2 regions of the Megamonas hypermegale genome follow, and region 1 is predicted to be linked to the other one. Evidence: a T-box and tRNA genes for the amino acid it is inferred to sense, from the RefSeq annotation. Region 1 holds a T-box; the other holds one or more tRNA genes.
The links. The T-box of region 1 lies ahead of thrS (threonine--tRNA ligase). A T-box ahead of a tRNA ligase gene usually reads a tRNA of that ligase, here a tRNA-Thr.
Positions count from the first base shown of each region.

Region 2: it has a tRNA-Thr gene. The T-box ahead of thrS (threonine--tRNA ligase) is inferred to sense a tRNA for this amino acid. The anticodon was not compared.

Region 1 is NZ_LT906446.1:1,199,033-1,202,463, reverse strand. It holds gene thrS (threonine--tRNA ligase) at 1-1,432, opposite strand, end outside; T-box leader at 1,472-1,688, opposite strand; gene CKV65_RS05680 (YdcF family protein) at 1,788-2,600, shown strand; gene cobD (threonine-phosphate decarboxylase CobD) at 2,660-3,431, opposite strand, start outside.
Region 2 is NZ_LT906446.1:118,264-121,694, forward strand. It holds gene CKV65_RS00570 (HAD family hydrolase) at 1-198, opposite strand, end outside; gene CKV65_RS00575 (LysR family transcriptional regulator) at 287-1,168, opposite strand; tRNA gene CKV65_RS00580 (tRNA-Thr) at 1,317-1,392, shown strand; gene panC (pantoate--beta-alanine ligase) at 1,743-2,597, shown strand; gene panD (aspartate 1-decarboxylase) at 2,597-2,980, shown strand; gene CKV65_RS00595 (GTP-binding protein) at 3,121-3,431, shown strand, end outside.

The sequences.
Region 1 (3,431 bases):
AAGTACGACCGATGGAGTCAGTTAAATGGAAGTCGATTTTTGGACCGTAGAAAGCGCCATCGCCTTCGTTGATAACGTATTTTAAGCCACGATGTTCAAGTGCGTTTTTAAGTGCATTTGTAGCGAGTTCCCAAACTTCATCAGAACCCATGGAATCATCTGGGCGTGTGCTGAGTTCAGCATGGTAAGTCAAACCGAATGTGCTGTAAACTTGGTCGAATAAGTCGATAGTTTTTTGAATTTCGCCTTCAATCTGGGAAGGAAGCATGAAGATATGAGCATCATCTTGAGTGAAGTTACGAACACGCATTAAGCCGTGTAAAGCACCGGATAATTCATGACGATGAACAAGACCGAGTTCGCCAAGACGAAGTGGTAAATCACGATAGCTGTGTTGCTGAGTGAGGTAAACGAGCATACCGCCTGGGCAGTTCATAGGTTTGATAGCGTAATCTTCACCATCGATTTTAGTGAAGTACATATTTTCTTTGTAGTGGTCCCAGTGACCAGAAGTTTCCCAAAGTTTGCGGTTCAAAATCATTGGAGTTTTAATTTCCTGATAACCGAATTTGCGATGAACTTCACGCCAATAGTTGATGAGTTCGTTTCTGATTACCATTCCGTTTGGATGGAAGAATGGGAAGCCAGGGCCTTCTTCATGTAAGCTGAATAAATCGAGTTCTTTACCAAGTTTACGGTGGTCACGTTTTGCAGCTTCTTCGAGCATTTTTAAATATGCGTCTAAATCTGCTTGTTTTTCAAATGCTGTACCGTAAATACGTTGGAGCATTTTATTTTTTTCATTGCCGCGCCAATAAGCACCAGCTACGGACTGTAATTTTAAAGCTTTTACTTTACCAGTAGAAACAACGTGTGGGCCAGCACAGAGGTCTGTGAAATCGCCTTGTGTGTACATTGTAATCATAGCGTCTTCTGGTAAATCGTTGATTAATTCAACTTTATAGATTTCACCTTGAGCGTTAAAGAAATCGAGTGCTTCTTGGCGAGTTACTTCTTTGCGCACGATTGGAAGATTTTCTTTAACGATTTTTTTCATTTCTTTTTCGATTTTAAGTAAATCTTCATTGTTAAGCTGATGGTCCATATCGAAATCATAGTAAAAACCATTATCGATAGCAGGGCCAATTGCTAATTTTACATTTTTATCGCCATAAAGACGTTTTACAGCTTGTGCCATGATATGAGCAGCACTATGGCGGAGTGCCCAGCGGCCGTCAGCGTCTTCAAAAGTCAAGATATCGATTTGATGGTCGCCATCGATAACAGTAGTTAAATCTCTAGTTTCACCATCAATTTTGCAAGCAAGAGCTTTTTTAGCTAAAGAATTGCTGAGATTTTTTACAAAATCAAGAACAGTAGTACCTTCTGCAACTTCGCGAACGGCACCGTCTTTTAATGTAATTTTTGCCATTATAAAATAACCTCCTAAAAATAAAAAAAGCCCCATCCCTAAAGGGACGAGACTGTTACTTCGCGGTTCCACCCTGTTTGTTATATAATATAACCAACTCGAAATGATAACGGATACTCTCCGGCAAAACTTACTATTATTTCAGCTTTGCAGTTTGAAAGTGGTAATTATAAAAGATAATTTAAGAAGCTCACAGCAAATGCTTCTCTCTCTGAAAACATGGCTTTTATAATCATGTCTTTCGCATTACTTTTTATTTATTGAACGTATCCTCATTATAATCAACAGAGTTAGTCATGTCAAGGAATTTTATCTATAATAATAGTAAATAATTGTGGTAGGAAGTGAATTATAAATGAATGAAAAACGAGCAAAACTTTTAACTATAAAAGATGATTTAAATATATTAGTGGACTTTTTAGCGAAGCGAGATATAGAAAGTTTGACTTCAAATGCTTTAGAAGAAAAATATAAGATTTCGCAAGTGGATTTATTGATTTTATTTGGCGGTTGCATACCAGAAGGCATTGAAGTTTTTCATGCGGCATATGAAAATAATTTTGCTAAAAATTATATGATTGTTGGCGGCGCAGGGCATACAACGGATATTTTGCGCAGTAAAATGCAATTGGTTTTACATGATTTTGATGTAGCGGATAAGAGCGAAGCGGAAATCATGATGATGTATTTAAAGCAAAAATACGATATGCAAGATGTGATTTTAGAAACGAAGTCGACTAATTGTGGCAATAATGTAATAAATGCACTTGATTTAGTGAAACAAATGCAGTTAAACGTTAAATCAATTGTATTTATACAAGATACTACGATGCAACACCGCATGGAAGCAGGTTTTAGAAAATATTTAAAAGATGATGTTAAATTGATTAATTTTGCGGGATATAAAGTGTATTTTACAATAAAAGATGACAAGCTCATGATTGAAGATAATGATTTATGGGGTATGTGGGATAAATATAAATACATGGAGCTATTATTAGGGGAGATACCGCGTTTAAGAGATGATATCAATGGATATGGGCCAAATGGAAAAAATTTTATAGCGCATGTAGATATACCGCTGAGAGTGGAACAGGCTTTTTTGAATTTAAAGCAACAGTTAAATGTGCAGATTAGAAAAGCAAATGAATTATTTGCCACTAAATAATTGAATATAACTAAAAAAGATAGTAACTATTTGATTGATAGCTACTATCTTTTAATTTTTTATTCGAGAATTTCGGTCAAAGCGTCGACTAATTCGTCATTTTCTTCGCGTGTTCTAACTGCAAAGCGAACGTAATTTTCATCAAGTCCAGGATAATTAGCACAGTTGCGAATTATGATATTGTATTTTAAGAGTTTTTCACGCAATTGAGTTGCTGTGAGCCCTGTTTTAGAGATATTGACGAGAATGAAATTTACAGTAGGTTCATAGACCTTTAATTTATCTAAAGTGGAAAGTTCCTCATAGAGATAATTTATTTCTGTGCGCGTATAAGTGCGACTGCGTCTTTGATATTTTTTATCATCGAGTGCAGCCATTCCTGCCGCTTGAGCAAGTGAATTTACATTCCAAATATCTTTAGCAGCGTAAAGTGGGTCTAAAACTTCGTGGTCAGTAGCGGCAAAGCCGAGGCGAAGTCCAGGAATGGCATAGAATTTTGTTAATGAATGAAGCACGAGCAAATTGTGATACTTTTCAACGAGTGGAAGTACAGAAAATGCTTCACTTGTCTTTATAAAATCCATGAAGGATTCATCGACAACGACAAAACAGCCATTGTTTTCAGCATGTTCGATTAAAAGCTCCATATCTTCTAGCATGTACAAAGTGCCAGTAGGATTGTTAGGATTGCCGATGAACAATAAATCATTGCCTTTGATATTGACGATTATATCGCGCATTGGTGAATTGAAATCGAGTTTTTCATCGAGCATAGCGTAGTGGATATCAGCACCGGCTGAACGAGCAGCGCGTTCATATTCACTAAAACCT
Region 2 (3,431 bases), 1.1 Mb from region 1:
TTCCTGAACAGAAACAGGCTTAGTTGCAAGATGGACAAAATCGGTAAAAAATGCTTTGGCTGAACGCCCAACATATGCCACACAATCTTCCATACTGCAAGGTATACCGAAATGAGTTAAAGTACGTATTTTCATATCGGCATGAATGGATTCGCTGTCAATAATTACACCGTCCATATCAAAAATAACTGCTTTCATTAAGGAGGTCCTCCAATTAATTTATATTATAAGAAAAACTCTTACAATAAGTAAGCATAGCATTTATAAGCTAAAACAGCAAGTAAGATTATTTTTTACTGAATTTATCGATAACGAAGTTTTGAAAGCGATGAGCTGCAAGAGACATTGGTCTATTAGCATACCAAGCAAGACCAATTTCACGAATACATTTTAAGTTATTAGTAGAGAGAAATTTTATATCCAAATGGTCCATACCTGGAATTTTAGGTACAAGAGAAACACCAAGTCCTGCGGCAACAAGGCTTGCGACAGTTACAATTTCATCACCTTCAAAACGAATTTTTGGATGAATGGAAGCGAGTTCAAATAATTGTTCTGTCTTAGTGCGTAAACCGTAACGTGGTTTTAAAGTGATAAATGGTTCAGAAGCAATTTCTTCTAGGCTTATGATATCTTTTTTTGCTAAAGCATGATTAGTCGGTACTATGATATATAATTCTTCTGTAAGTAAAGGAACCCAAGCAATATCTGACATATTGATGGGAGCACTACATAAACATAAATCGGATTCACCTTTAAATAATTGCTTGGATAATAAAAATGAATGATTTTGACTTAAAGAAAATTGAATTTTAGGGTAGATTTTGCGAAATTCCTTTACTAAATCAGGCACAAGGTAGGCACCAAGTGAATGCATAAATGATAGATTAACGACTCCACTATCTGGTTCAGCCATATTCATAATATCTTGATGAGCAGTTTCTAGTTCTAATAATATTCTTTCAGCATAGGATAAAAAAGTTTGACCGTATTGTGTGAGTGCTACTTTGCGACTGTCACGTGTAAATAATTTTACATTTAAATCTTTTTCCAAACGACCTATGGAACGACTTAGTGCCGGTTGAGAAACATTTAAAGATTTGGCGGCTTTAGTAAAATTTTTAATATGGGCTAAAGCCACAAAATATTCCAATTGATTTAATTCCATGTAAAAAGCTCCTTCAAACTATTGTATATTTCATTTGTGTATATTGTATATTTAAAAAGAATAGTATATTTATTATAAGCTAAATTCCGCCATCGTGCAGTAAAAAGTATTGACAAAATTTTTCTTATGAATTAATATAAATTATATTGCTGGTATAGCTCAGCTGGTAGAGCAACGCATTCGTAATGCGTGGGTCGCAGGTTCAAATCCTGTTACCAGCTCCAGTCGAAAATAAAGCCTTTGCTTGATGCAAGGGCTTTTTTTATTTATTGAAATAATATTTTAAATGTGATATTATAAGCAACGTAACAAACAAAATAGTGAACAGTATCATGAATTTGAACTGTATCAAGTTTAATTAAAAATTTGTTATGTATAATTTTAATATCGCTTGGATTATTTACTATAACCGAGACGAATGCGCTGCAAAACTTTAAAAATAAGATGAAGTTTAATCAAATTGATTAAGCTTATTTTACTATGAACGCATTTGTGAATGCGTTTTTTTTAGTTTATAAAGAATTTGCGGCATTCTCTTTACGTTTGTTACAAAAAAACGAAGGAGAGATTTTTAATGATTTTATGTCAAAACGTAGCTGAATTAAAAAATTTAGTTGCCACTTTTAAACAAAATGGAAAGTCTATTGGTTTAGTACCTACAATGGGAGCACTTCATGAAGGTCATGCTTCTCTTATCAAAGCTGCTCATGCAGAAAATGATATTACTATTGTAAGTGTTTTCGTAAATCCTACACAATTTGGACCGAATGAAGATTATGCAGCATATCCGAGAACTTTGGAAAAAGATTGCACTGTTGCAGAAAATGCAGGCGCAGATGTTGTCTTTGCCCCTAAAAAAGAAGATTTATATCCTAATAAAGATATGACTTGGGTAGAAGTAACAGGCGATATAACAAAAGTTTTGTGTGGCAGAACTAGACCTATTCACTTCCGTGGCGTTACAACAGTAATCACTAAATTATTTAATTTGACTATGCCAAATAGAGCGTATTTTGGTTTAAAAGATGCACAGCAAACACAAGTTTTACAACGTATGGTGGATGATTTATTTTTCAATGTTAATTTGAGAATTATGCCAATCGTACGTGAAGCTGATGGACTTGCAAAAAGCTCACGCAACGTTTATTTATCTCCAGAAGAAAAAAAAGCAGCACTTATTTTATCTAAGAGCTTAAAACACGCACAGGATTTATTTTTACATGGTGAAAGAAATTCAGCAAAAATCGTAGATGCTGTAACACAAATGATTAAAAGTGAACCTTTGAGCGATATCGATTATGTAGAAATGTATAAATTGCCAGGACTTTTGCCAGTAGATGAAGTTATTTCTGGTAAAGTTTTATTGGCACTTGCCGTTAAATTTGGTACTACACGTTTAATTGATAATGTTATTTTGGAGGATAAATAATGCTTTACAATATGTTTCATGGAAAAATTCATCGTGCTACAGTAACACAGGCTAATCTTGAATACATGGGCAGTATCACAATTGATGAAGATTTATTGGAAATGGCTGGCATTTTGCCTGGTGAAAGAGTACAAGTAGTCAACAATAATAATGGCGAACGTTTAGAAACATATACTATTGCTGGTAAACGTGGCAGCGGTGTTATTTGTTTAAATGGAGCAGCAGCGCGCAGAGCACAAGTTGGTGATACTGTTATCATCATAGCGTATGCTATGATGGATAAAGCAGAAGCGGAAAGTTTAGTGCCAAAAGTTGTTATGGTAGATGAACGCAATCACCCAGTAAAAGTGCGCGGTACAGAATTAGAAGCTGAAATTGGCTGATATATATAAATTAATTAAGTAATTATAATACAAGTTTAAAAATAGGGGTATGTATACATTTGATATATATGCCCCTATTTTTTATTAAAATTTTGTTTTATAATATGTTCCGTGTAAATAAAACAGAGGAGATGATTTTGGTGAAGTTGATAACTTTTGCTGGCCCGCCATCTGTAGGGAAAACTTCTGTTATTTTGCGTTTAATTGAAGTTTTGCGTAGAGATGATAAAAAAGCGGGAGTAATTAAGTTTGATTGTCTGACAACTTTTGACCGCCAAATATACGAACAAGATGATATCCCAGTTCAAATAGGATTATCGGGAAAATTTTGTCCAGACCATTTTTATATAAGCAATATTGAAGAAGGTGTGAGCTGGGGAAAGAGTCAGGGATTTGATTATCTCATAACTGAAAGTGCTGGGCTTTGTAATCGTTGTTCACCGTATATTGA